Regions from separate parts of the Peribacillus sp. CSMR9 genome, predicted to be linked through region 1. Evidence: riboswitches for the same ligand, from Rfam matches in the RefSeq annotation. Region 1 holds a riboswitch; the other holds the start of a gene.
What was found. A riboswitch is a leader RNA that binds a small molecule or an ion and turns the genes downstream of it on or off. The one in region 1 is predicted to bind glycine.
Positions count from the first base shown of each region.

Region 2: linked by a shared signal. The riboswitch ahead of N9I19_RS10620 (amino acid permease) and the one ahead of glyA (serine hydroxymethyltransferase) in region 1 are both predicted to bind glycine.

Region 1 is NZ_JAOPHO010000010.1:60,225-75,689, forward strand. It holds gene N9I19_RS08070 (amino acid permease) at 1-1,223, shown strand, start outside; glycine riboswitch at 1,551-1,654, shown strand; gene glyA (serine hydroxymethyltransferase) at 1,841-3,091, shown strand; gene gcvT (glycine cleavage system aminomethyltransferase GcvT) at 3,238-4,347, shown strand; gene gcvH (glycine cleavage system protein GcvH) at 4,506-4,901, shown strand; gene gcvPA (aminomethyl-transferring glycine dehydrogenase subunit GcvPA) at 4,903-6,255, shown strand; gene gcvPB (aminomethyl-transferring glycine dehydrogenase subunit GcvPB) at 6,248-7,732, shown strand; gene lipA (lipoyl synthase) at 7,942-8,820, shown strand; gene N9I19_RS08105 (iron-sulfur cluster biosynthesis family protein) at 8,859-9,170, shown strand; gene lpdA (dihydrolipoyl dehydrogenase) at 9,282-10,679, shown strand; gene purU (formyltetrahydrofolate deformylase) at 11,001-11,870, shown strand; gene N9I19_RS08120 (hypothetical protein) at 12,050-12,304, opposite strand; gene sdaAB (L-serine ammonia-lyase, iron-sulfur-dependent subunit beta) at 12,591-13,253, shown strand; gene sdaAA (L-serine ammonia-lyase, iron-sulfur-dependent, subunit alpha) at 13,288-14,163, shown strand; gene N9I19_RS08135 (thiamine pyrophosphate-dependent dehydrogenase E1 component subunit alpha) at 14,785-15,465, shown strand, end outside.
Region 2 is NZ_JAOPHO010000017.1:16,377-31,841, forward strand. It holds gene N9I19_RS10565 (NEW3 domain-containing protein) at 1-1,580, opposite strand, end outside; gene N9I19_RS10570 (ROK family transcriptional regulator) at 1,845-3,068, shown strand; gene N9I19_RS10575 (extracellular solute-binding protein) at 3,071-4,162, shown strand; gene N9I19_RS10580 (ABC transporter ATP-binding protein) at 4,177-5,289, shown strand; gene N9I19_RS10585 (ABC transporter permease) at 5,286-6,974, shown strand; gene argH (argininosuccinate lyase) at 6,990-8,474, shown strand; gene N9I19_RS10595 (hypothetical protein) at 8,485-8,628, opposite strand; gene N9I19_RS10600 (hypothetical protein) at 8,625-8,813, opposite strand; gene N9I19_RS10605 (hypothetical protein) at 9,018-9,212, shown strand; gene N9I19_RS10610 (sodium:solute symporter family protein) at 9,373-10,854, opposite strand; gene N9I19_RS10615 (DUF3311 domain-containing protein) at 10,851-11,051, opposite strand; gene N9I19_RS10620 (amino acid permease) at 11,319-12,659, opposite strand; glycine riboswitch at 12,865-12,943, opposite strand; gene N9I19_RS10625 (amino acid permease) at 13,460-14,848, shown strand.

The DNA of each region.
Region 1 (15,465 bases):
TTTGCTTTTTAATCATGCGCGCACTTGGAGAACTACTCTTATCTAATTTGCACTATCATTCCTTTGTCGACTTTGTAAGAGACTATTTAGGTAAAATGGCTGCATTTGTAACCGGCTGGACCTACTGGTTTTGCTGGATTTCAATCGCAATGGCCGACTTAACAGCAGTTGGTCTTTATACTCAATACTGGTTTCCCTCTGTACCACAGTGGATGCCAGGATTAATTGCACTTGTCATTCTACTATTTATGAATCTTGCAACGGTAAAACTTTTTGGCGAAATGGAGTTCTGGTTCGCATTAATTAAAGTCATAGCTATTCTAGCACTAATTGTTATCGGTATTTTCATGATTATTAAAGGCTTTTCCACTGATTCAGGCGCAGCAAGTTTCACGAATCTATGGAGTCACGAAGGTATCTTCCCAAATGGAATAAATGGTTTTATCCTCTCATTCCAGATGGTAGTGTTTGCGTTTGTTGGCATTGAACTTGTAGGACTAACAGCAGGTGAAACAGAGGATCCAGAAAAAGTTATCCCCAAAGCGATCAATAATATTCCTATTCGGATTATAATTTTCTACATTGGCGCACTTATTGTCATTATGAGTGTTTATCCGTGGAACGCAATCATCCCAACGGAAAGCCCATTCGTCCAAGTATTTGTGGCCGTAGGTATCGCTGGAGCTGCTGGTATCATCAATTTTGTCGTCTTAACATCGGCGGCTTCGGCATGTAACAGTGCAATCTTCAGTACAAGCCGGATGGTATACTCACTTGCCAAAGATAAAAATGCACCTGTACCGTTTGCAAAACTTAATGACCGTAAAGTACCTTCCAATGCATTGGTCTTTTCAACGGTTGTCATTTTAATTTCCGTTGTTTTGAATTATTTAATGCCTGAAGGAGTATTTACCTTGATTACAAGTATCTCTACAGTATGTTTCATTTTTATTTGGGGAATTACAGTCATCAGCCATTTGAAATATCGTAAAACAAGACCAGATCTAGTGAAAATGAACAAATTTAAATTACCACTTTATCCATTTTCCAATTACTTGATCCTTGCTTTCCTAGCGTTCGTCCTTGTTGTTCTTGCACTTGCGAACGATACTCGTGTTGCCTTAATCGTAACTCCTGTTTGGTTTATTATGCTGGTTGCGATTTATAAGATGCGCAAAACGCAGGTAGATCAGGCGGATCAGAGAGAGGCAGCGGGGAATTAAGTAGCAAGAAACCCTTTGATTCCATTAACGGTGTTTGTCCAGATAGCTGCCGCTCCATATTTTCCAACTCGTGAGTAAAAAATCTGCCCGTTATAAAAAGCTTAAGATATCTGGATGATCATATTAAAATTAAAAAAAATATCTCAGAATATTATTGTTAGCGCTTTCAAAAATGCTTGACATAATTATTATCAACAACTATTCTAAATGTACCAAATTGAATAAGCGGATGACAGTTGTGGGAGAGTGCAAAGCGACAAGCCACCGAAGGAGCAAGTTCCAAAAAGACCCTTGGAACAAATCTCTCAGGTAGATGGAACCACAAATGGACGCACCTCTGGAGAGCGCGTATAAACATTTACGCCACCAAAGGGGAAAGGCTCTATTAAAGATGGAGCTAAACTCTCAGGTAAAAGGACAGAGAAGGGTAGAGAACGCTACGACCCTTTTCTGTCCTTTTTTGCGTGCAAAAAAGGGTGTAAAGCATACTGTTATTAACAGTTTTCATAGAAAAGTAGGCCTGTAGCGGGAAAGAAACTTAATTGTCTAGTACCATATTGAAATTCGTTATTAAGTAAAAATTCAGAATTACGCGAAAACATTAGGAGGAAAATAAAATGAGTTTACAACAAAATGATTTTACCATTTTTGATGCTATTGAGAAGGAAGGACAACGTCAACATGAAACACTGGAATTGATTGCATCAGAAAACTTCGTTAGCCCTGATGTATTGGAGGCCATGGGAAGCGTGATGACAAATAAATATGCAGAAGGTTATCCAGGAAAGCGCTATTATGGCGGATGTGAATTTGTCGATGTGGCAGAACAAGCAGCTATTGAGCGCTTAACAAAGCTTTTCGGTGCCAAATATGCAAATGTTCAGCCTCACTCAGGTGCACAAGCCAATTTCGCAGTTTTTTTCGCACTGCTTCAGCCTGGTGATAAGGTGATGGGAATGAACCTTTCACATGGTGGCCACTTAACTCATGGAAGTCCAGTCAGCGTTTCAGGAAAATGGTTTGAAGTTGTGTCTTATGGAGTTAGAGAAGATACACAGCTAATTGATTATGATGAGTTGGAAGCTATTGCAAAGAAAGAAAAACCTAAATTGATTATTGCTGGGACAAGTGCCTATCCAAGAACGATTAATTTTGCACGATTTAGAGAAATTGCCGATCAAGTTGGTGCAAAACTTATGGTGGATATGGCTCATATAGCCGGGCTGGTAGCTACTGGTCTTCATCCTTCCCCAATCCCATATGCAGATGTTGTGACAAGTACAACTCATAAAACATTAAGAGGACCACGGGGGGGAATCATTTTAACGAACGATGAAGTAATAATCAAAGCGATTAATAAATCCGTATTCCCGGGAATTCAAGGCGGTCCACTAATGCATATCATTGCAGCAAAAGCAGTTGCTTTCAACGAGGCTTTACAACCAAGCTTTAAGGATTATGCGAAACAAGTCATTGAAAATGCTACAACACTTGGCGAAACATTAAAAAATGAAGGTGCAGCCCTTGTTTCTGGCGGAACAGATAATCATATTGTCCTTTTGGATTTACGTCCGTGGAATTTAACAGGAAAAGAAGCAGAGAAGTTATTGGAAGACGCGGGCATTACCGTTAATAAAAATACGATTCCCTATGATCCAGAAAAGCCATTTGTTACTAGCGGTATCCGAATGGGGACAGCAGCTTTAACAACTCGAGGTATGAAGAAGGAAGAGATGGTGAAAATTGGCGAAGTGATTGCAACGGTTCTAAAAAGTAAAGGGAATAAAGCCGTTATTGAGAAAGCAAGAGTAACAACTAAAGAGATTTGCGGTGTTTATCCGTTATTTCAAGAGCCAACGACTGTGTGAAGAAAGGGGCAGCAATTATGCCTTTGCTGAAACCTGAGCAACGGCCATGGCAGCGAGATATGTCTTTTGGAATCATGGCAATGAAAGAAACCGGTAACAGGTGAAAGAACATCTATTTTACAAAAAATCATAATTGGGGGTAGATCATGGGTATTGAAACAGCATTAAAGCAAACACCGCTTTTTGAAGTATATAAAAAATACGGAGCAAAAGTTATAAATTTTGGTGGCTGGGCTCTGCCGGTTCAATTTACTAGCATTTTAGAAGAGCATGAAGCTGTTCGAACTGAAGCAGGACTTTTTGATGTTTCTCATATGGGAGAAGTACTTGTGGAAGGGAAAGATGCCGAGAGTTATATTAACTACCTTGTTACAAACGATGTAACAAAGCTTAGCATCAATCAAGCACAGTATACCGCAATGTGTTATCCAGACGGTGGAACCGTCGATGATTTATTAGTTTATAAATTAGGGAATGAAAAATATTTACTCGTCATTAATGCCGCAAATATTGAGAAAGATTACGAATGGATGAAGCAGCATGTAAAAGGAGAGATGGCACTCCAAAATATTTCGGAAGACATCGCTCAGCTTGCCATCCAAGGACCAAAGGCAGAAAGCATTTTGCAAAAGTTAACGGAAATAGATTTATCAGAAATTGGTTCTTTTAAATTCGCCCAACATGTCAACATCTCGGGGATTACCGATGTACTTGTATCCCGTACAGGTTACACAGGAGAAAATGGATATGAACTTTATTTATCTGCAGACAAAGCGGAAGTACTTTGGGAAAAGATCTTAGAAGCAGGAGCCACGAATGGATTAAAACCATGCGGACTTGGTGCACGGGACACGCTTCGGCTGGAAGCACGTCTTGCACTCTATGGCCAAGAACTAAGTAACGATATCAGCCCGCTGGAAGCAGGAATCGGCTTTGTCGTAAAGACGAACAAAGAAAGTGACTTTATTGGAAAATCTGCTCTTACACAACAAAAAGAAACTGGATTAAAACGAAAATTAGTAGGGATTGAAGTAATAGGCCGGGGAATTCCGCGTCATGGTTACAAGATAATTTCTAAAGATGGAGAGGAAATAGGTATTGTGACATCAGGAACACAATCACCATCTTTGAAGAAAAGCTTAGGTCTTGCCTTGGTATCAGCCGATCAAGCTGAAGTAGGGACGCCGATACAAGTGGAAATCCGAAATAAACAGATTGAAGCCGTTATTGTTAATGCACCATTCTATAAAAGGTAAGCGGAAATATTTTAATAGAGTTATCGTGTAGTTTTCAGGAGTCGATTTCGGTTACCTTGCATGCAGCCTTGAAATCGGCTCCTAAGGGTAAAATCATCTAAATTATATTCTGAATTATGGCAATAGTGAAAAAAACCAAAAGAAAAGGGGAAAATACAATGACGAAGGTAATATCAAGTTTTAGATATAGCAAAGAACATGAGTGGGTACAACAATTAGAAGGAAATCGTGTACGTATTGGAATCACTGATTATGCACAAAAGGCGTTAGGTGATATCGTCTTTGTTGAAAACCCAGCGATTGATGATGAAGTAGCTGTAAATGAATCGATGGGAACGATCGAGTCGGTTAAAGCAGTTTCCGAACTTTACTCACCTGTTTCAGGTACGGTAGTTACTGTAAATGAAGAGTTAGAAGGCGCTCCAGAGACGATTAACGAGCATCCATTTGAAGCAGGGTGGTTAGTCGAAGTAGAAATGTCCAATCCAGAAGAGTTAGACTCGCATCTAAACGAAGATGAGTATCAAGCATTTACTAATGAAGGAGAGGAATAATATGACAGCCACTTATAGATACCTTCCTGATACGAAACAAGACCAAGACGAGATGCTCACATTTTTAAATATTTCTTCGATAGATGAGTTATTTGGAGATATTCCAGCTGAAATCAGATTGCAGGGTGAGCTAAACATCCCAAAGGCGGTTCCTGAACCTCTGCTTGTGAAAAGAATGAACCAGCTTGCTATCAAAAACAAAAATGCGAATCATTACCCGACTTTCCTAGGCGCGGGTACATATGATCATTACATTCCAAGTGTGGTAAACCATATGATTTCACGCTCCGAATTTTACACAGCCTATACACCTTACCAACCGGAAATCAGTCAAGGTGAATTACAAGCAATTTTTGAATTTCAAACGATGGTTTGTGAGTTGACAGGTATGGATGTGGCTAATTCTTCCATGTACGATGGTTTTACATCGCTTGCAGAAGCTGCATCACTTGCTGTTGCATCTACAAGACGTTCGAAAGTTCTTGTATCCAAAGCGGTACATCCTGAATCCAGGGCTATTTTACATACAGTAGCAGGAGGCCCGGGATATACAGCTGAGGAAGTAAACCTAGCTGATGAGGTTACAGATTTAGGGAAGCTGCAAGAACAAATAGATAAGGACACTGCTGCCGTAATTGTTCAATATCCGAATTTTTTCGGTTCCATTGAGGATATAAAAGCAATTAAGAAAATTGCGGAAGAACAGGGTGCCCTTTTAATCGTAAGCGCCAATCCTCTTGCACAAGCACTCTTGCAGGCTCCTGGGAAACTTGGGGCAGATATTGTAATCGGTGATATGCAGCCATTAGGAATCCCAATGTCCTTTGGCGGTCCGCACTGCGGCTATTTTGCGGTAAATAAAAAACTCATGCGCAAAATCCCAGGACGCATTGTAGGCCAAACAGCAGATGAAAAAGGACAGCGTGGATTTGTGTTAACACTTCAAGCACGTGAACAGCATATTCGCCGTGATAAAGCCTTATCCAATATTTGTTCCAACCAGGCATTAAATGCTCTTGCCTCTTCTATTTGTATGACATCACTTGGTAAGCAAGGGATTCGTCAAATGGCACAGCTAAACATTGAGAAAGCTGATTACATGGCGAAAACTCTAGAGCAGAAGGGCTTTACCATAATCAATGAGGCACCATTCTTCAATGAGTTTGTTGTCGAGCTTCCTCGTCCGGTAAAGGAAGTCAATGCAAAACTTCTTAAGGCGGGTATTATCGGTGGATTTGATTTAGAAAGTGATTACGGTTTTGAAAATAAAATGCTGCTAGCTGTGACTGAGCAGCGAACAAAAGAAGAAATTGACCAATTTGTTGATGCTTTGGAGGCGATTGTAAATGGTTGAATATAATGAGTTAATTTTTGAAATAAGTCGTCCAGGACGGGTAGGTTCAAGTATTCCGGATAGTGACGTTGACTATGTTGATATAAATGAAAAATTTCCAAAGCATTTAATTCGTGACGAACCGGCGGAGCTGCCAGAAGTATCAGAGTTGCAGCTTGTCCGCCACTACACAGCGCTCTCAAATAAAAACCATGGAATCGATAATGGATTCTATCCACTGGGTTCTTGTACGATGAAGTACAATCCGAAAATAAATGAAGATGTGGCACGGTTGGAAGGCTTTAGCCGCATTCATCCATATCAGCCCGTTGAAACAGTACAAGGTGCATTAGAAGTTTTATATGAATTACAGGAAGAGCTAGCCGTCATTACAGGAATGGATGCTGTAACATTACAGCCATCCGCAGGGGCTCAAGGGGAATGGACAGGTTTAATGATGGTTAAGGCGTATCATGCTCAAAAAGGTGAAACCAGAACGAAAGTACTTGTTCCAGACTCAGCGCACGGTACAAATCCTGCAAGTGCAAGTGTTGCTGGTTTTCAAACGATCACGATTCCATCCGATAAAAATGGATTAGTTGACCTAGAAGAATTAAAGAAACATGTGGGATCTGATACAGCTGCGCTAATGTTGACAAATCCGAATACCCTTGGACTTTTTGAAAAAGAAATTGTGGAAATTGCTCAGGTTGTTCATGAAGCAGGGGGCCTATTATACTATGACGGAGCGAATGCCAATGCCATTTTAGGTAAAACAACACCAGGTCAAATGGGCTTTGACATCGTGCACTTAAATCTGCACAAAACATTTACTACGCCTCATGGAGGTGGCGGACCAGGGGCAGGTCCTGTCGGTGTGAAAGAGAAACTTATTCCTTACTTGCCAGTGCCGCGCATAGAAAAAGAAGGTGATAAATATGTGCTGAACGCTAATTATCCGCACTCTATCGGAAGGGTAAAAGGGTATTATGGAAACTTCGGAATTCTCTTGCGGGCGTATACGTATATTCGCACGATGGGTCCAGAAGGGCTGCGCCAAGTATCAGAAAGTGCCGTGCTTCATGCTAATTACCTTCGTAAAAGATTAGAGCCATACTTTGAAGCGCCATATTCACAAATTTGCAAGCATGAATTTGTCCTATCCGGATCCAGGCAGAAAAAGCTGGGTGTAAGAACACTTGATATGGCAAAACGTCTGCTAGATTTCGGCTACCATCCGCCGACCATCTATTTCCCGTTAAATGTAGAGGAATGTTTGATGATTGAACCGACAGAAACAGAGTCGAAAGAAACACTCGATGCATTTGCGGATGTAATGATTCAAATTGCCAAAGAAGTAGAAGAAAACCCTGGGGTAGTTTTAGACGCACCACATACTACGGTGATTGGGCGATTGGATGAGGTCCAAGCAGCTAGACAACCAATCTTGCGTTATTCCAAAGAGGAAGTAGTAGAGGAAGCAACGGTAACGTCATAAATGAATGATTGAACATGGACCACCAAGGATGGATTATAAAGAAAAGAATCTCAATATTTCATTCTAGGTGGTTTCATAAGCGTGTTTAAAAAGGATATTGAGAACTAAAAAGACAGAGCAATGGAGAAACTCAATCGGCCTTTTTTTAGCCCTATTGATCAACCTATTTAAAGCTAAAATTACATCTGCTCATAGGAGTGAGAAATAAAATGTCCATCACTGATCTTCGTAAACCAGAATGGCTTAAAATTAAATTAAATACGAATGAACAATATACAGGCTTAAAGAAAATGATGCGTGAAAAAAAACTTCATACTGTTTGTGAAGAAGCAAGATGTCCTAATATTCATGAATGCTGGGCGGTACGAAAAACGGCAACTTTCATGATTTTAGGAAGTGTATGTACGCGGGCTTGCAGATTCTGTGCAGTTCAAACAGGGCTACCATCAGAGCTTGATTGGGAAGAGCCCGAACGTGTCGCAGAATCAGTAAAGCAAATGAACTTAAAGCATGCGGTGATTACCGCTGTTGCTCGTGATGATTTAAAAGACGGCGGAGCAGAAGTATTTGCAGAAACCGTAAAGGCAGTGAGGCGGCAAAATCCATTTTGCAGCATTGAAGTTCTCCCCTCGGATCTGAATGGGGAATATGACAACTTAAAAACATTAATGGATGCAAGGCCAGATATTTTGAATCACAACATTGAAACAGTAAAACGCTTATCTCCCAGAGTTCGTGCACGTGCAACATACGAACGTTCACTAGAGTTTTTAAGGCGGGCAAAGCAAATGAATTCCACTATCCCGACGAAATCAAGCATCATGATTGGTCTAGGAGAAACAAAAGAAGAAATTATGGAAACAATGGATGATCTTCGCGCTAATGATGTGGACATCATGACTATTGGTCAATATTTGCAGCCTACTAAACGACATTTAAAGGTCGAAAAATATTGGAGCCCAGAAGAGTTTGAAGAACTGAAAAACATTGCCATGTCAAAAGGGTTTAGTCATTGCGAATCCGGTCCGCTTGTTCGCTCCTCCTATCATGCAGATGAACAAGTTCGGGCAACTAAGGTTAATGCGTAATCATTTTTCAATAAACCATTAAGAAAGGGGAGAATCAGATGATAGTCAAAATAAAAATAACAGAGGCAGCCATGAATAAACTGAAGGAAATGACATGTAAGGGTGCCCAAATTCCTCGCATTGACGCTGATATTGCCGGCGGCTGCGGGCTGTCGGTGAAGTTCTCCCTCTTATTGGATGAACCCCGCCGAAACGATGCAATTATTGAATATGAGGGACTTCAGCTTAGATTAGATCATTTTACAAAACGCTATTTAAATGAAGAAACACAAATTGATTATATAGAAGATAGTGGCTTTATTGTTGGAAAAAGCTTTGCATCCAGTGCATGTGCCATTGAAATAAATTAAAGAATCGTCACGGCTTACCTATTAATAGAATAGATCGTGTTTAATATGTTAGTTGTTTTCTTACACTATCCATATATTCATGGTTATGAAAACAAAAGGGGGATGTATTAGGTGAATCAAAAATATGACGTTGTTATCATCGGTGGCGGCACCGGTGGATATGTTGCGGCCATTCGTGCGTCTCAATTAGGATTAAAAACGGCGGTAGTTGAACAAGGAAAACTTGGTGGAACATGCCTTCATGCAGGTTGTATTCCAAGTAAAGCATTATTAAGAAGTGCAGAGGTATATTCGAATGCAAAAAATGCAGATAAATTTGGTGTTATTGCACCGGAAGTTGGACTGGACTTCTCAAAAGTACAGGCCAGAAAAGAAGAAATAACAGAACGCTTATTTAAAGGTGTACAACATTTAATGAAAAAAGGGAAAATAGATGTGTTTGAAGGGAAAGGAAGTATTTTACAGTCAAAAGATGTTTTAGTGAGACTGATTCATGATGAACGGGAAACAATATTAAGCTCTCGAAATATTTTAATAGCTACAGGATCTCGTCCAAGGACATTACCCGGCCTAGAAGCAGATAGCGAATATGTGATGACATCGGATGAAGCGCTACAAATGAAAGAGCTCCCAAATTCCATCATTATTGTCGGCGGCGGTGTTATTGGAATAGAATGGGCTTCGATGCTTATTGACTTTGGATTAGAAGTGACTGTGATTGAGTATGCCGAGCGCATTTTACCGACAGAAGATAAAGATATTTCAAAGGAAGTACAGCGACTAATGAAGAAAAAAGGTGTGAAAATCGTAACAGGGGCAAAGGTACTTCCAGAATCGTTGGAAAAAGGTGACGGTGTCTCTATAAAGGCGGTATATAAAGGGAAAGACACGACATTTTCAGCAGAAAAATTATTAGTATCTGTCGGAAGATTAGCAAACATAGAAGGCATTCACCTTGAAAATACCAAAGTTGAAGTCGAGAGTGTTATTCAAACAAATGAGTATTATCAAACGAATGAGCCAAACATTTATGCAATTGGAGATGTGATTGGAGGATTACAGCTTGCCCATGTTGCTTCACACGAAGGGATCATCGCAATTGAACATATGGCAGGAGAAAACCCTGTGCCACTTGATCAAACTCTTGTTTCAAAATGCATATATAGTAACCCAGAGGTAGCTAGTGTAGGCTTAACAGAAGAGGATGCGAAGGAGAAAGGATATCAAGTAAAAACAGGAAAGTTCTCCTTCCGTGCGATTGGAAAGGCTCTTGTTTTTGGTGAATCAGATGGTTTTGTCAAACTCGTTGTTGAACAAGAGTCTAGTAAGTTGTTAGGAGCGCATATGGTTGGGCCACATGTAACCGATATGATTTCAGAAGTTGGTCTTGCACGAGTATTAAATGCAACAGCTATGGATATTGCGCATACGATACACCCTCACCCTACATTAGCGGAAGCAATTGGGGAAGCTGCCCTAGCTGTATATGGTAAGGAAATACACTCATAGATATAAAAATATTAAAAGAAGAGTTGAATACTTCTTCCTTAAGGGGAGGCGAACCATATGATAGGTGGGAGAAGTTCGATATTAAGTATCAAGTAGTTTCACTATGAAAACCGGAGATGTTAAATCGCGGAAGCGGAAGCGTCTGTCAGTAAAAAAATTTTAAGGTCTATCGTCCCTCTCACCGTAGTTCAAGATTGCTAGAAATGAAAGTGTAGTAACGGTATTGTTCGGACACCTATAGCGGTAGAGTTTAGCCACCCCTTCTGAATTCGAAAGTTTTTACATATTTTAATTACAAATCTAAAGGATGGTGAGAGACCATTGTATAAAGAAGTGAATGTTAACCGTGCTAAATTATTAATATCTTGTCCAGAGAAACCAGGTATTATCTCAGCTGTATCTAACCTTTTATTAGAAAGCAGAGCAAATGTTGTTCATTTTGACCAACATACGACGGATCCACAAGCAGGTATGTTTTTTATGAGGATCGAATTTGATTTAAACGACTTTGATGCTTCCTATGCAAAACTTGAAGAGGACTTACATGTGCTGGCCCAGGCTTATGCGATGGAATGGAACTTAAGCGGTAATAATAAAAGAAAACGAATGGCTATCTTTGTATCCAAAATGGATCACTGTCTTATGGAGCTTATATGGCGTTGGAAATCGAATGAACTTCCAGTGGAAATTCCGATGGTGATCAGTAATCATCCTGATTTAAAAAAAATAGTAGAAAGTTATGGCATCCCTTATTATCATATTCCTTTAGCTAATGAAACGAAGCAACAAGCAGAACAGAAAGCACTGGATCTATTGAAAGGGAAAGCAGACTTTATTGCCTTGGCTAGATATATGCAAATTCTTTCCCCTACATTTGTATCGGAGTTCCCAAATCAAATTATTAACATCCATCATTCTTTCTTACCGGCATTTGTCGGTGCAAATCCTTATGCGAGGGCCTATAACCGTGGTGTTAAGTTAATTGGAGCAACTGCTCATTATGTTACGAATGATCTTGATGAAGGACCCATTATTCAGCAAGATGTAAAGCGGGTTAATCATAGACATACAATCGAAGAATTAAAGGTTACCGGAAGTCATGTGGAAAGACAGGTTCTTGCCCAAGCTGTTTCTTGGCATATTGAAGATAGAGTTATTATTCATGGTAATAAAACAATCGTGTTTGATTAAATACAATATTATGATGTTCAATGATAGGAGATAAACTTTAAAGATAATTGAGGAACTTATTATTTTTCCAATATTTTTAAAGATTTTTCTCTACTAATCTATTAGAGCAGACAAAATACTCTTTCTTGGTAGTATTTTGTCATATCTCAACGCGACATCATTACTATTTATACCTATTCCTATATTAATGCCCACATCTCAATCTCTATTATAATTGAAATCAATTCCATAAAAGTTTTGCCACGTTTACTTAAACGAAAAACAGCTTGATTCATTTTGTGCATTTGTTGATTGAGGCGATTCACTGCTAATTTCTGAGCATTATAAATATAAATAAGCATCGTAAAATCGACATGTATTTTACCTTTTTCGCCTGTTCGATAACTGAAATTATTATAGTTAAAAGAACTCTTTTTAAGCATTGACTTGCTCAAGGGAAGTTCTCGTCTTGTAGAGCTTTTTCCATACTTTTTGAACATGTAACCGGGACGGGCCACACCAATCGCAGGGTTGGAAGTTATGTGTGGCTTCCATTATCCTGTAAAGGCAACGATCACATCTGGGCTATGTGCAGTTGTGGGAGCTGCGGTAGGTTTCCTTTGCTAATCGTGTTCAGAATTAAAAGATTAGGACCGTTTCACAAATAACGGCGAATTAGAACAAAAAGCGGCATATGAAGGCGGTTAAACAAATCTTTTCCCAGAAAAGGGGCATTACACGATGAAATATAGATCTGCATTCGATATAATCGGTCCCGTCATGATTGGACCTTCGAGCTCACATACAGCAGGAGCTGCCAGAATCGGCAGAGTAGCACGGACATTATTCGAAAAGCAACCGAAGAAAGCCATCATTTCTTTATATGGTTCTTTTGCAAAAACATACAGGGGACATGGTACGGATGTTGCTGTCGTAGGCGGAATTTTGGATTTCGATACGGATGATGAACGAATTCCCACTTCATTGACGATAGCGGAAGAAGCGGGTATGGAAGTTACCTTTATAATCGAGGATACGGTGATGGATCATCCTAATACAGTCAAAATCAGACTGTTCGACGAAAGTAAAGAATTAGAACTTGTTGGGATCTCGATAGGCGGCGGAACGATAGAAATAACAGAGTTGAATACGTTCAAGCTAAAATTGTCAGGTGAAAACCCAGCTATTTTAGTGGTACATAACGATGTTTATGGAATTATATCTTCCGTTTCAACGGTTTTAGCCAATCATGAAATTAACATTGGGCATATGGAAGTTTCACGTAAAGAAAAAGGTCAAATGGCTCTCATGGTGATTGAAGTCGATCAGAAAATCAAGAGCGATGTCATGAAGGAAATTGAAAGTTTGGAAAACGTGTCGCAAGTCATAAGGATGGTTGAATGATTAAAAGTGTGGGCACAGATATGGAGGTAAAAACATGTTCCGAAATGTAACAGAGTTGGTTGAACTTGCTGAAAGTAAAAATGTAAAAATCGCGGAAATCATGATTTTACAAGAAATGGAGTTTTCAAGCCTGTCGAGAGAACAGGTCATTGAAAAGATGGACAGGAATTTGACAGTGATGGAGCAAGCGGTTGAGAGAGGTCTTAAAGGTGTGCAATCCGTTACAGGTCTAACCGGCGGGGATGCCGTTCTTTTGCAAAATTATATCAAAACAGGCAAGGCACTCGGGGGCAACTTGCTACTGGATGCCGTCAGTAAAGCCGTTGCGACGAACGAAGTCAATGCAGCAATGGGAGTGATATGTGCAACTCCAACTGCCGGTTCTGCTGGAGTAGTTCCCGGTACGTTATTTGCCGTGAAAGAAAAATTACACCCAACCCGAGCTGAAATGATTGATTTTCTTTTCACCTCCGCTGCCTTTGGATTCGTGGTTGAAAACAACGCTTCCATTTCTGGAGCGGCTGGTGGCTGCCAAGCAGAAGTGGGCTCGGCAAGTGGAATGGCGGCAGCTGCGATAGTTGAACTTGCCGGCGGTACACCGAGCCAAGCCGCAGAAGCGATGGCGATCACATTGAAAAATATGCTTGGACTGGTTTGTGATCCAGTTGCTGGATTGGTCGAAGTTCCTTGCGTGAAACGAAACGCAATGGGTGCTTCCAACGCGATAACGGCAGCTGATATGGCACTTGCAGGCATTACGAGCCGCATTCCATGTGACGAAGTTATCGACGCCATGTATAAAATAGGATTGACCATGCCAGTTGCACTTCGTGAAACGGCAGAGGGCGGCCTAGCTGCGACTCCGACTGGGCGTAGATTGGCAAAGGAAATTTTCGGTTCATATAAATAAACCTACACCTTAAGCTCAGATATGAAATCCTTGTCCTCAAAAGTTCTCTGTATTGCAATACATTGGAGAAATAACAAAGTCACCTCTAGGTACAAAATTGAACCCTGTTCATGACTAATCAGGGATATAAGGTGAACCCTAGCTTCAGTTACGGAGCCTTCAGGTTTCAGAGGACTCGCATTGTAGGACTGAAACCCTTTGATTTTCAAACCTTGATGACGGAATCCGATCAAAATCGTATTACTTGGTGGATGAACTCAATATAGAGGATACTGTTTGAACCCCAACATAGAACGCACGCGCTTCTTAATAAAACGAAGATTTTGTTCCACTTTAACTAACTTGCCCCATAAGTAAGTACTAGCATATAAGTAAATGGTGCATAAAGAGCTTGTTCCTTAAACAGACTGCTTCCACATTCAAACCATCTTTTCACTTCAGTGGTAAGTGAATTGGGATAATATATTTTTAAAAAACGAGACAAAACGAGACAACAATCTCATTTTGTCTCGTTTTGTTTCGACTGAAAATAGAAAAAGTCCTAATTTACCGAACTTCCATTTTGGCACACTATTTGCAATATAGATCATTGACTCATTATTAATGATTGGGGGCTGAAATATGGAAACGGTTCAAAAGAATGAAATGAAGTTATCACAAGACAAAGCTTATTGGATGTACAAAAAAATGCTGGAAATAAGAAAATTTGAAGACCAGGTTCATGAATCATTTGCAAAGGGGATTTTACCAGGTTTTGTCCATTTGTATGCTGGGGAGGAGGCGGTAGCTGTAGGAGTATGTGCACACCTATCCGATAAAGACAGCATTACAAGCACTCATAGGGGGCATGGCCACTGTATTGCAAAAGAATGCGACCTAAACGGGATGATGGCTGAAATCTATGGGAAAGTGACAGGGCTTTGTAAAGGAAAAGGCGGTTCCATGCATATTGCCGATCTCGATAAGGGGATGTTAGGCGCGAACGGGATAGTCGGTGGAGGCTTTCCGCTCGCATGCGGTGCAGCATTGACGGCCAAATATAAAAAGACTGATCATGTTAGTGTTTGTTTTTTTGGTGATGGTGCCAATAATCATGGGACATTCCATGAAGGCATAAATCTGGCGGCAATCTGGAAGTTACCTGTTATATTCATCGCTGAAAATAATGGGTATGGGGAAGCAACGCCTTTCAACTATGCTTCTAGCTGTAAAACGATAGCCGATCGTGCGATTAGCTACAATATCCCAGGTGCCCGGGTGGATGGGAAAGATGTAATGGCTGTGTATAAGGCTGCTGAAGAA
Region 2 (15,465 bases), on a different contig from region 1:
CCCTCTGTATAATTTTTCAAGGTTACGGTCACTGGTATTTCTTCTTTTACATCTACTGTATTTACCACGATATCTTCAGGAGATAGGGTAAGGCCAACGTCAGGAAGGACAGCTATCGTTCCATCCAATTCTTCCTTTATGGCAGTTTTGGTGCTGCCGTATTTATAAGAAATATTGGTTGTAATTGTTGATTCATCATAAGCATGGTAATAAGCTGCATCTTCTGGGACTTTAACCTGGTAGGTTATTTTTGCTGATTCATTTGGTTTTAGATTGATTTCTTTAGATTTTGTTTTAGCCGTCCATCCTTTAGGCACGTTTAATGCAGCCGCGACTTTTTTCAATGCTTGTTTCCCGTTATTCTTCAAGGTTACGGTTACGTTCGTATTTTGGCCTTTCGTAAGAATCATTGAAGCAGCTTTAGCTTGAACATCCAGTCCTGAGGAGACATAACTGACGTTTTGCAATTGCTCATCTTTTAATGAGAGCTTATGAATCAAGTCGTTCTTCGTGGCAGGGCTTAGCTTAGCTTTTTTGATTTGCGCAATAATTGAACGAACATTGGAGAGCGCTGTTTGGGATGTTGAAAAAACACGTTTATCATTTGGATAAGCCGTAATAACGGCATCCAAATTTCGTTGTAAGTATTTAAATTCACCCTTTAATTTTGAAGCTGAGTGAGGGAGTTTTTCAGCCCATTCTGTAAAATTATAAGGTACACCTGCAAAAAGGTCCGACTGTTTTTTTGTATCAACGGCACTTTGTTTCAAATCCAGATGGACCTGTCGAGGTGCTGCAGGAATATCAGAACCCATGCCTTGGCTTTTATGAAGATAGCGGGATTGTTCCCCAAGCTGCGGGTAAGTCATACCATATATTGGATCATATTTTCCGATTTCAATCGAAGTGGTTGCTTGATCTGCGGAGGAAACAGGTAAATATAACTTTTTCACTTGCCATACAGATAGTCCCTGTTTCAATTGTTGTGGAAAAACAGTTGGATCAGCGGCATCCTTAAAGGCACGTTCACTTAAGATTGTCATTGTTCGATGATGTCCATGCTGGGTATCATCATTTTGGAAGGAAGGCATCAATATATCAGGCTGATACGTTCGAATAAAGCGGATAAGCCGTTCATACGTGAGTTCTTCACCCCACTTTTCTAATGTTTCCCCTGGTGTTTTAGAGAAGCCGAAATCATAAATGGGATCAGAGGTTGTTTCACTTAGATGATACGCCTTCACCCCAGTGATTTTTGCAGCTTCTATCATTTCCCTTGAACGGATGATTCCAAGAGCATTGTCCAGTTCATCCCCAATTTCATTTTGTCCCCCTTCACCCCGATTTGCAATCAGGCTGGATGTCTTCACACCTAATCCTCTCGATAGATAAGCGAGAAAGTCACTTCGCTCATCATCTGGATGGGCTCCGCTGTTTAAGAATGTCACGGTTGTCTCGAGTGGCTTGACTGCATTCCATAACTCAACGTTGGCTTTCTCCGTTTTTGCAGCGCTGCCCCCGAGCGGCAAAGATGCAAGAACGAACCAAAGAGAAAGCAAAGATACCAGAGTTTTTTTCATTTTTCATTTAACCTCCTTCAACTAAAATACCTAAACATTTGTGAAGAAATTAATGTAGGTTAGTAATATTTTCTAACCAACCAGACGGAAAAAACATATCTAATAAATATCATTGATGGTTATAAATGTAAATAATGCGAAGTAACTATTAAAATGAGAATATTTAAAAGAATCAAAAAAAAACTTGTGTGCTAAATTCCTTTAAGTTATATTTTTACTTAATTAGTAAGAATTACTAACTAAATGATGTAAGGCCGTGATGTGATGAGTTTTAAAAAAACACCCAGTCATCAAAAATATGCAAATAAAAAAAGGATCATTCAATGCATTCAACAATGTTCACCCATTTCAAGAGCGGAAATCGCCGTTAAGCTTCAGTTGAGTAAACCGACTGTTTCTCTGGCTGTGGATGAACTTATACAGGAGAAATGGGTATTTGAGAAAGGGATTGGAGAGTCCTCTTCTCAAGGTGGGAGAAGGCCTATCCAGCTCTTTTTCAATGAGAAGGCTGCCTATATCATTGGGACTGATATTGGCGGGACGAAAGTGAAAATCGTTTTATGTGATTTAAGTGGAAAAATCCTTGCTGAAACTAGTTTTTCAACAAAAAATTATTTGCAATCAGGTCTTCTTAAACAAATGGCGATTGAAACGGAACGGTTAATTGCAAAGAATCAGATTGTGAAAAACAGGATATTAGGGATGGGGGTTGGGATTCCTGGTATAACGCAAACGGCAAGCGGATTAGTCATAGAGGCACCGAGTTTAGGATGGATTCAATATCCGTTTATAGCGGAAGCGAAACGGTATTTTGATTTCCCTATTTTTCTCGACAATGATGTAAACGCGGCGGCACTCGGTGAACAGTGGCTGGGTAATGCACAAAATAAGCGGAATTTGTTGTTCATTGCGGTTGGAACCGGTATAGGAAGCGGCATTATCTTGAATAACCAGTTATACAGAGGGGCTTCCAGTGCGGCTGGGGAGATGGGTTATATGGTGACGGACAAAGAGGATATGAAGCGTGAATTCAAGCCGATTTTCCATAGATACGGTTATTTGGAAAGTGTCGCAGGAGGAAAATCGATTGGCGGTCATTTTACTAGAGCTGTTCTCAAAGATCCTCAGCATTCTTTATTTGAACGGGCTAAGTCTTCCGAACTGACAGGGGAAGATGCCTTTTTGTCCGCGAAAAAAGGGGACACGACAGCCATGGCCGTCATTAATGAAGCAATCGAACATTTAGCCTGCGGAATTGTCAATGCGGCTAGTTTGCTAAATCCAGATGTGATCATATTAGGAGGTGGTGTATTAAATTCATCTGAATACATTTTACCTAGAATTCGTGAGATCGTTGATCGATATCTTCCAAGTTTAGTAGAAATGAAAATTTCACAACTGGGAGAAAACGCAGGAGTATTAGGAGCGGTTTCCCTATTCTTAAGGGAACATGATAGCATTTTGAATTTTCATGATGAGGGGGATTAATAATGAAAAAGAGGAAAAAGTCGCTTGTTTCAGTACTGACTTTATCGGCAGCAATATTGATTTCAGGATGTAACGGTACTGATACGAAAACGAATTCGGATGCTGGCGGTGCCAAGGGAGAAAAAGGTGAGTTGGAAGATAAAATCGTCGTTTATTCACCGCATGGCAAAGATATTTTATCAACATTCGAAAAGCAGTTCGAAGGTAAATATGGCATTGATGTTGAGTGGCTTGATATGGGGTCTCAGGAAATCCTTGACCGTGTTCGCTCAGAAAAAAATAATCCGCAGGCAGACGTTTGGTGGGGAGCACCTTCCACAAACTTCAATCAAGCAAAGGATGAGGGGCTGCTAGCTGCTTATAAGCCTACCTATTCCGATAGTCTCGATGCAGGATTCCGCGATCCGGAATGGTATTGGACGGGAACGAGCCAGACACCAGAAGTCATCATGTACAACAGCAAAGAACTATCCAAAGCCGAAGTGCCGAAAGATTGGGATGAGCTGCTTGATCCGAAGTGGAAAGATGAAATCATCCTCCGCTATCCGCTAGCCTCCGGGACGATGAGGACAATTTTTTCTGCGATGATCTATCGTACGTATAAGGATACAAATGATCCACAAGAAGGATATGACTGGTTAAAGAAGCTCGACCAAAATACAAAGGAATATTCAGCCAACCCGGAAATGATGTATAACAAGGTGGCAAAAGGAGAGGGCTCGCTTTCCGTTTGGGCAATGCCGGATGTTGTCATGCTGAAAGAAAATAAAAATTATCCGTTTGAGTTCGTCATTCCTGAAAGCGGAACGCCAGTATTGACAGAAGGAATTGCCATCGTTGAAGGTGCCAAACATCCCAAAGCGGCTGAAGCGTTTTATGAGTTTGTGAATTCACCAGAAGCCGCAAAGATTTTGGCGGAAGACTTTTACAGGATTCCGACCAGAAGTGATGTGAAGGATTTACCTGAATGGATCACGGATACAGAAATTAAAGCGATGGATATTGATTGGAATGCATTCCAAGAAAAAGGTGACGAGTGGATGAAATATTGGGACGAAAATATAAAAAGTGGGGATAAAGAAATTAAAGAATAAGGAAGTGTCGTTGGATGGCGTCAATAAAAATAGAGAATGTCCAAAAAGCCTTCGGGAAAACGATAGCTGTTGATCATTTAAATCTGGAAATCAAAGAAGGCGAGTTTTTTACCTTTCTTGGCCCAAGTGGCTGCGGTAAAACGACAACGCTTCGGATGATTGCCGGTTTTTATTATCCAACAAAAGGCGTCGTCCGATTCGGCAACAAAGATATGACGCGTGTACCTCCGGAGAAAAGGAATACAGGCATGGTATTTCAAAACTATGCCCTCTTTCCCCACATGACTGTATTTGAAAATGTTGCATTTGGTTTGCGCGTGAGAAAAGTTTCTTCAAGCGATTTAAAGGGGAAAGTGCTGGATGCACTTCGCAAAGTCAGACTGGAGAGCTACTCGAGTCGTCAAGTGAGCCAGTTAAGCGGAGGACAGCAGCAGCGTGTTGCCCTTGCCAGGGCCCTGGTTATTGAACCGGAAATATTGCTGCTGGATGAACCATTAAGTAATCTGGATGCCAAGCTTCGTGATGAAATGAGGGTAGAAATCTTAAGGCTGCAGCGTGATTATAAGATTACCACCATTTATGTCACACATGATCAAGCTGAGGCATTGTCCATGAGTGATCGGATTGCTGTGTTCAATTTTGGTGTATGCCACCAGGTCGGGACGCCGGCAGAAATTTATAATCGGCCGGCCAATGATTTCGTGGCGAGTTTCATAGGTGAGATTAATCTATTGCCCGTTCAAGTCGAAAAAGTTCAACAAGATAATATAGTGGTAACCCTAAAAAACAGTGAACAACCGATTAAATTCAATGTACAAAATCAAGTTAGTGAAGGAATTTCTATTCTGCAGACTGATTATGACCTTGCTGTTTCGATTCGTCCTGAAGCAATCAGGATTCTGGATGTGGCCGAAGAGGGAATGAATATCTTTAAAGGTAAAATCAATTCCGTCCAATTCTTTGGATCTGTAGTAAATGTCATGGTGGATGTTCAAAACGTGTTATTAAGGGTGGATGTATTTAATACTCATGAATTTGGATACTTTTATCAAGGGAAGGAAGTATATGTCCAACTTCCTGGGAAACAGCTGCGCCTTATCCCTGTCATAAGCGGTGAAGTTCCATGATTAAAAATCGTGATACTAGACTAACGATTTGGCTCCTAATACCAGTTTTATTAGTGCTCGTGGCTTATGTTCTCTACCCATCGTCGAGAACATTTATAGAAAGTTTGCAAAAAGACGGATCGATATCCCTGGGGAATTATCAGGACTTCTTCATACAGGAATCAAAAACGAACCTAGAGGCTCTATGGAATTCCGTTTATATATCCATATTGAGTGTATTGGTCAGTGCCTTGATTGGCATTCCGCTCGCATTCATTTTTAACCGTTACGATTTTCCAGGCAGAAGCTTCTTTTCATCAGCAGCGATTTTGCCGATTGTTCTTCCATCATTGGTGGGGGTTATGGCCTTTATGTTTTTATATGGAGAATCGGGATTAATTCCAAATGCTATCAAGGATATGTTCGGTCTCGATAAAGTTCCATTTAAAATTGGCGGGGTATCAGGAATCCTGATCGTTCATGCCTATACGATGTATGTCTATTTTTATATGACCGTATCCGCTGCAATCAATAAAATTGATCCGTCCCTGGAAGAAGCTGCATATAACTTAGGCGCAAATAAATTCAAGGTTTTTTGGAAGGTGACATTTCCATTATTGACACCTGCCATCGTTGCCGCTTCTTTACTTGTTTTCATGATATCAATGGCTTCTTTCAGTGCCCCGTTTCTATTAGCTGGGGGGTACAGGGTGTTGAGCCTGCAAATTTATTTTTCGAAAATCAATGGTGATATGGAAATTGCTGCCACTCAATCCGTCATTCTATCCATTGTTTCAATTTCATTTCTATTATTCATGCGTTGGTATCAGAATAGGAAAGATTACCGCATGGCTTCGAAAGGGATTGGGGCACACAGGAGTGAAGTGAAAAATCCATTTATGAAGTGGATGATGGTCGTAACGGGTATCATCGGCGTACTTATTCTGCTTTTACCGCACTTTACGATTCTATTGCTTTCGCTTGTGCCGGATGGAACCTGGACGTTTCAAACGTACCCGACAGTATTTAATGCGGAAAATTACCGACTTTTGTTTGAAGACCCCAATATCTTTAAACCGTTACGAAATAGTTTACTGATGGCTGTTATTGCCACACTAGCAAATTTGGTGTTTGGGGTCATCGCGTCCTATGTTCTTGTTAAACGGAAATTCGTCGGGAAAAGCTTTATTGATATCCTAGTCATGATTCCGTGGGCCTTGCCTGCAACGGTTATTGGGATGAACTTGATATTCGCATTTAATGAACCTAGCGTTTTTTCTTTCGGTCAAATATTAGTAGGAACATTTTGGGTTTTGCCCCTTGCCTATTTCATCAGACATATTCCCCTTGTTGTTCGCTCAACTAACGCCGTTCTGGAACAGCTTGATGACTCAATTGAGGAAGCGGCAAGAAACTTGGGGGCAAAGTGGTTTTATACCTTCAGAAAGGTCATTTTACCGATTATTTTGCCTGGTGTTTTATCAGGGACATTATTAGCCTTTATAGAGTCTGTAGGAGAATTCCCAACCTCAGTCCTGTTGTACACGATTTCAAACAGACCCATATCTATTGAAATCATGAATCAGCTTCGGATGTTCAATATGGGGCAGGCAGCTGCCTATGGGATGATTCAAATCACGCTGATAGTTATCGTTCTTTTTATTTCGAACAAGTTTTTTGGAATAAAAGCGGAAAAAGCTTTATAAATCGGAGGTTCAAAGATGAGTAAGCTTGAAGAATTTATCAAAAATGAAGGCAGTGTTTTTCCCGGAAAAACATATGCGGAAGAGCTTCTAATGCCTGTTTTTAATGATCAAAGAGATTACTTATTTCATGTTATGTTCGATATTCATCGGGCACATGTCATCATGCTTTCGGAACAAAAGATCATTAAAGAAGAAGAAGCGAAAACCATGCTGGAGGGGATTCGGAAAGTGGCTCAAACAGATCTCACTCTCCTGACCTATCAACCTCAATTCGAAGACTTATTTTTCATGATGGAGGCAAAGATTGGCGAGGAAATCGGTCACGAGCTCGCAGGAAAGATTCATATCGGCCGTAGCCGTAATGATATGGGAGTTGCGATGTATCGGCTTGTTATAAGAGGTCATCTTCTCCAATTGATCGGCTATGCAAACCAATTGAGCGAGGCATTCTTGGTGCAGGCAGAAAAACATATAGAAACCTATATTACTGGTTACACGCATACCCAACCGGCTCAGCCGACTACATTAGGCCATTACTTTTTAGCCATTTATGACGTTCTTCAAAGGGATATTGGACGGTTATGGGCAGCCTATGAAACGGTGAACCAATCCCCCCTGGGCGCGGCTGCGTTAACAACTACTGGTTTTCCAATCAGCCGTAACCGTACCGCTGAACTGCTTGGGTTTGAGGTGGTTGTTGAAAATTCCTATGACTCAATAGGCGGGGCTGATTATTTATTGGAAACCGCAACTGCCATTATGACGTGCATGGTTAATACTGGGAGGTGGATTCAAGATTTCTTGCAGCATGTGACAAGGGAGTTTGGTACATTTCATGTGGCAGATCCTTATGTTCAAGTTAGCAGCATCATGCCGCAAAAAAGAAACCCAGTATCAATTGAACATTCCCGTTCGATTGCAAGCAGTGCGTATGGTGATGCACTTGCTGCAATGAATATGATCCACAACACACCATTTGGTGATATCGTCGATACGGAAGATGATTTACAGCCGCATTTATATCGGGCTTTTTCGAATGCAGGCCGTGTCATGAAACTAATGTATGCAGTCATATCAACATTGAAAGTAAATGAAGAACATACAAAAAAAATGGCCGCAAAATCCAGTATAACAATTACTGAATTAGCTGATACCCTATCAAGAGATTACGAGATATCATTTAGAAAAGCCCACTCCATAGCAAGTACAATTGCAAAACGGTCGATAAGTGAAGGGAAAGAGCTATATGATTGGGACACACAAGAAATCAACAAGATCATCAATGAATTCGTTGCAGTGAATTTAACTGAAGACGAATGGAAAAAAATCATCTCTCCTGAATACTTTGTGGAAATTAGAAGCATTCAAGGCGGGCCCAGCCCGAAAGAGGTTTCGAGGATGATTGTAAATAGAAAACAAAAACTGGAACAAGCGTTGCAGGAGTATAAGGAAATGGTTAAAACATTGAATGATGGAAGGAAGGCTTTAGTGGATTACTAAGTTATGAGTTTTAACGGGCATTAAATTCACGAGTATTTGCTCCAAACTCACGAGTAAAAGCATGAAACTCACGAGTATTTGCACCAAACTCACGAGTAAAAGCATGGAATTCACGAGTATTTGCTCCAATCGCGAGTAAAAGCGTGGAATTCACGAGTATTTGCTCCAATCGCGAGTAAAAGCGTGAAACTCACGAGTATTTGCTCCAAACTCACGAGTAAAAGCGTGAAACTCACGAGTATTTGCTCCAATCGCGAGTAAAAGCATGAAATTCACGAGTATTTGCTCCAAACTCACGAGTAAAAGCATGAAACTCACGAGTATTTGCACCAAACTCACGAGTATTTGCACCAAACTCACGAGTAAAAGCAATGCGGGATGTATTTTAAAGTTCATATTTCATAATATATAGTCATTCTTTATTAGGGTGGCTATTTATTTTGATTTCTATTGCAACTGAGATTTCCCTAATGATAGTAAATGAAGATTATTTCCAAAACGATGCTATTATTTGTAAAATACATAATATAAGGCGGAACGTTAATGTCAAATAGTTCTCAGTTCGGTTTTATCCTGATTTTAATAGCTTTTGTAATATCGATTACTTTTTGCTTTAATCCGGAAGCCTTATTAAAAGGTGGATATGATTTAGCTATGGATGGTCTGGTAGTAGCCAGAACCTTGATGAATTTATTAGTTAAAATAGGGGATTTGATTATAAACAAAAAAGATTGGTAGTTTATTATGAGACATTGTTTTTTGACGGCTATTAACTTTCTATAATCACTCTTAAGAAAAAGGACATTATTACTGTATTATTCGAAGGAAGGCTCAGTCTTTTGACTGAGCCTGATGTTCATTCACAGGATTTCCAAAATAATCAGCATCAATGAGTGCTTCATATATCGTTAACGGATTTTGGTTCCAACTGAACCGCATGATTCCTGAGGGCAAGACTTACCGTTATCATCACAATGAAATTGAATGCCAAGGCGATGATTCCCACATTCAAATCTTTCGCTGCTTGTGGCAAGGATGGAAACAGGGTCCCTATTGTTGAATGACTGAGTGTAATGCAGATCACGATGGCCAATCCGGTGATGATGCCGGCGATTGCGCCATATTTATTGATTGGATTCTTTTTCTTCTTCAGACTAAATAGAAGGGACGGGAATAGCTGTGTGATGAGACTGTATCCCATGAGAATTAATGCTGACATCGTTTCGCCGCCGTTTAAGGTGAAGTAGACGGCTATAAGGGCAATGATTGGCACAAGGATCTTTGCCAATCTTACAACGTGGCGATCTGATACTGTAGGTGCAAATTCCTTATAGACGTTTTTAGCGAGCAGTGTAGCGACGCTCATCAAAAGCATGGATCCTGGCACTAATGCGGTCAGCAACCCAGCCCCGCCGATTATACCTATAAACCATGGGTCAAAGGTCTGGATCGAAAGGCGCAGCAATGAGAGGTCTGCATCTGCCCCTACGAGTCCAGGCACTTTCAATATAGCTGTAAACCCTACAAAAAATACGAATAACAGCATGAGCGTATATAAAGGGCTGATGATGGCATTTTTTCGAAATACCTTCCCGCTGCGAGCTGAATAAACCGCGCTGAAAACTTGGGGCCACATATAGAAACCAAATACGAGCAATATTACCGTGGAGATGAACCATGATATGCTAAGTCCCTGCTCGGGGAACTTTAGAAAACCAGGCTTGGCCGCATCAATTGCTTCGAACATCGGCTGAAATCCACCAAAGTAATGAATGGGCAGATAAATTCCTAAGAATCCTATAATGGCGATCATCATGATATCTTTAATGACTGCTGTCCAGACTGAGCCGTGTATACCGGAAATCATTACATAAATGGTAAGGCCGATTGCCCCCATCCATACCGCCGCAGACATTGAGATTGCACCATAAGATGCCTCTGAGACAATGATCCCCAATCCTTTCAGCTGCACGACGATCACTGGAATCATCGACACCACACCGACAAGCGCAGCCAAAATTCCTAAACTGGGACTCTTATATTTGCTTACAAAAAAATCGGATTGGGACATCAGTTTATTTTCTTTGGCATATTTCCATATTTCAGGAAGGAGCCAATAGGATAATACGTAAGACAAAGTAATGTAAATAAGAACATATAGAGCGGGTGCGCCCTTGCCATAGGCCCAGCCGCTGCCGCCAAGGAAGGAGAAGGTCGTATAGATTTCCCCAGCCATCAGCAGGAAGACGAATATTGCACCAAAACCGCGTCCGCCCACCGTCCATTGTTCCAAGTTCATATCTTTTCCTTTTGAAGAACGAATGCCTAAAAATATCGATAGTAGTAAAAAAGCTAAAATGATTATGAGAGCAATATTCATTCCTGGTCACCTTCCCGATTCCGGGGATCCAGCTTATACATGATGCCCAAGATGGCAGAGGTAAGGACCACCCACATAGCCATCCAGAACATATTGAAAGGCATCCCTAATACATAAGGTTCTATTCTATTAACAAAAGGTAGAAATCCTAGTATGCCTATAAAAGGAACTAGAGTAAGGATATATAGAATCTTCATTAAACAAACCCCTCCGTTTTAAATAAAGTGAAACGTCCAACAATGGGGGTTTTACTTCAGTGCCACTGATGGATGGGTGAACCAAACTGGATGGAAAATTCATACATGACGGATATTCCTTCGTTGATAAGGAACCGATGATAAATATAAGCTTACACTATTTTGATATGAAATTTAATGCAGTTGCTTGATATATTTTTAGCAACAGAGCAGCTGATAAAAGATAAAGCCTTGAATTCTTATAGAGTTCAAGGCTTTATCCTTTTACTATCTTTTTTTCTGATAGTTATATAGTATCACCAAGACCATGAACCAGATTGGCGTCATGAGCAGTGATAGCCGTGTAGCTTCAGCGAATAGCATAACAATAAGGATGAACAGGAATAATCCTAAAATGGCGTAATTGATAAAGGGTGTAAAAGGAGCCCTGAAAGTTGATTCGGCTCTTAGGTCCGGCCGTGTTTTCGAATATTTGATATGTGAGATCAAGATGATGCTCCATACCCATATGAAACAGATGGCACTGATGGTTGTCACAACGGTAAATGCCTGTTCCGGTATCAGTTTGCTTAACAATGCTCCTAGTGATACAACGATTGTTGATGTTAATAAGGCATTGCTAGGAACAGCCTGTTGATTTAATTTTTTCAGTTTAGCAGGGGCTTCTCCATTCCTGCTTAACGTATAGAGTATTCGGCTTGTTGAAAATAAACCGCTGTTGCATGCAGAAGCAGCTGATGTCAAAACGACGAAATTGATGATCCCTGCAGCGACAGGGATGCCGATTAGCGCAAAGACTTCTACAAATGGGCTGCTCGTGGCATCCAGTTGTGTCCAAGGGTTGACACAGAGAATGACGAATATGGCACCTACATAGAAAAGTAAAATCCGGACTGGGATTTTATTGATGGCAGACGGAATGTTCTTTCTCGGGTTCGCCGTTTCTGCTGCTGAAACCCCGACCAATTCGACACCTACAAAGGAGAAGACGACCAGCTGTAAAGACAACAGGAATCCGGAAATTCCATTTGGGAACATGCCTCCATGAGTCCATAGGTTCGTTAGGGAAACCGTTCCCGTATTGGTATTGAAGCCGATGGCCAAGAGAATGATTCCTACGAATATCAAGGTGATGATCGTGATTACTTTTATGATGGCAAACCAGAATTCCAATTCGCCAAATAACTTAACGGTCAATAGGTTCAATCCTAACAGAATGACAAGGCATATTAGAGCCGGTATCCATTGAGGGATATCGAACCAGTATTGTATATAGACACCGACAGCTATGATATCGGCCATTGCGGTCATGATCCAACAGAACCAATATGTCCAACCGGTCACGAAGCCAGCCCATGGGCCGACATATTCGGTTGCGAATTCAGTGAATGAAGTATACCCTGCATTGGATAAGAGCAATTCGCCTAGGGCTCTCATCACAAAAAACAAGGCAATTCCAATTATTAGATAGGAGAAGATGATAGATGGACCTGCCATTTGTATGGCTTTTCCGGATCCTAAAAATAAACCGGTACCAATGGTTCCTCCTATTGCAATAAGTTGTACATGACGATTTTTTAAATCTCTTTTTAATTCCTGTTTAGCCAATTCGTACGCCCCCGTCTTTTATAGTCTTGGTAGTGAATGATTTCAAACCTGCATGGTCTTGGAGAAGGACGTGATTTTTTTACCCAGCTTCCATTTTCCAATGGTTTTCACGAGTGTTGTTTTAAGTCCAATCACAAAGTGGACAATAAAAAAAGAGATTGGATATACCAATCTCTTAAAGGGTTCAGAATAACAATTTATCATTCGTTACTCTTCTGTCCTTTTGCCTGAGATTGTGAATCCTTCGGCGCTGCATCTTGTACAGTCTCTCCAGAAGCTGCTCCTGCTATAGTGTCATCCATAGCATTCATCGCTTGCTTGTATGCGGTTGTGTAAAAATGTCTGTCTGCGGTGATCTTCCACTGCTGAAGCATTCATTATTCTTATAAAATAATATTGGAATTCTATCATCTATTTTTCTGAAGGTCAACAATTTTTTTTGGGAGTTAGCCAGTCTTATAGGAGGTTTATAACACATTGAAATGGTTTTAATTTTTTTAAACGTTCACTTGATTCTACTCTTTTTTTTGTGTAATCACTATTATAAAATACTGATTCACTTTTTTTAAAAAAGGTATTTTAAGATAGGAAAAATCGCCAAGATATATTTGACAACTGTTTTTTTGAAAAATACATTTGTGTTTTTACAGAGTATTTACTATTATAAGATAAGAAAACAAAATTAAAGTGTTATTTATATGATTACGATAAGGCATTTCTAACCACAATAATAAATAGAGTCGATTGGCGGTAAGGATGGAAGAGCATTGCTGCTAATATTGCATCTGGGGGAGTTAATCATGTCAAACAAGGAATTAAAGAGAGGGCTGGAGGCACGTCACATTCAAATGATAGCTTTGGGCGGAACCATTGGGGTCGGGTTATTCATGGGATCGGCGAGCACGATTAAATGGACAGGGCCTTCTGTAATGCTTGCATATGCCATCGCAGGTATATTTATATTTTTCATCATGCGTTCTATGGGGGAGATGCTATATTTAGAACCGACTACGGGTTCTTTTGCATCCTTTGCTAGCAGCTATATACATCCTTTGGCAGGTTATATGACTGCTTGGAGCAATTGGTTTCAATGGGTAATCGTAGGAATGTCCGAAATCATCGCCGTTGGAATGTATATGCAGTATTGGTTCCCGGAGTTACCAGCTTGGATACCAGGTGTGGTCGCCATGATCATCTTGGGGGCAGCCAACCTCATTTCCGTAAAATCTTTCGGGGAATTTGAATTTTGGTTTGCGCTTATAAAAATAATAACGATTGTATTGATGATCATTGCCGGCCTTGGCCTTATTTTCTTTGGAATAGGGAATGGCGGAGACGCAATTGGATTATCGAATCTTTGGGCAAATGGCGGCTTCTTTACTGGAGGCTGGACAGGATTCTTCTTTGCGCTTTCCCTTGTCGTGGCTTCCTATCAAGGCGTTGAGCTCATCGGCATCACGGCCGGAGAAGCGAAGAATCCAACGAAGACCGTAACAAAAGCGATCCAATCAATCATATGGCGCATTTTAATTTTCTATATTGGCGCTATATTCGTCATCGTGACGGTTTATCCATGGGATAAACTAGATGACATCGGAAGTCCATTCGTTTCAACCTTTGCTAAAATCGGTATCACAGCAGCTGCAGGCATCATTAACTTTGTCGTAATCACTGCGGCAATGTCAGGATGCAACAGTGGGATCTTCAGTGCAGGGCGTATGCTTTACACACTGGCATTGAATGGCCAAGCTCCTAAAATCTTTGCAAAAGTATCTAAAAGTGGAGTGCCGGCATATTGTACGATCGCTGTACTATTAGGATTGGGTATCGGGGTTGTCCTGAATTACCTTGCACCGCCGGAATTATTCCTTTATGTGTACAGTGCGAGTGTTTTACCCGGAATGATTCCATGGTTTGTCATACTTATCAGTGAGCTTAAATTCAGAAAGGTAAATGCTGCTGAAATGGAGAAACATCCGTTCAAAATGCCGTTGGCCCCTTACAGTAATTATGCGACAATTGCCTTTTTACTGATGGTGCTGGTGGGTATGTGGATCAATCCCAGTACCAGGATTTCCTTGGTTGTCGGGATCGTTTTCCTAGCATTGGTCGTAGTAAGTTATTACATGCTGAAAATGGATAAACGAATACCATTGGATGCTAAATCCGATGATGAGATTTCCAGTTAAGAAGTCTCGTGCCATTTCGATAAAAAGATGAGTGATACGAGTTTTTCTATAATAAGGATTTTGGGAGATCATCTTGTTTTATCTACGTTCATGACTCGAGCTTTGCCGAGTGTGTTTCCCCTTAGTATAAATATAATAGACACTAATTAAAGTTGTGCATAAATTGTGGAAAAAACAAAGAGAGATAAAGAGAAATCTTCATCCCTCAGGCTTTTTCCCAACTTGTGCATGACTTTTTTGAGGAAAGAACAGTTATTGTAGAAAAAATTCTCAATAAAGGTATGGAGTATTTCAAGTATTTCCTTTGGCAGAAAATAAGATTTTCCAAACTAGTGCATGAATTCTATGTAAATGGTTTTGGGATATAATTTGTAAAAAATGAACGGTTCATTTTTGCACATATAGGCTATTTAAGGTTTTTAAGTATAATGTTTAAGGGGAATGATTATAGGTTTTAACATATGTTCTAAAAATCGAATGTTTGTTTTTAGAACCTTTATTCACCTAATTTTTTCAAATTCAAAAGAATATTGATAGGTAATTCCGAAAAATCAATGGTAATATTTAAAAAATATAAATATTTTTTTAGTGTTGTGGAATTTAAAATAATCTTATAT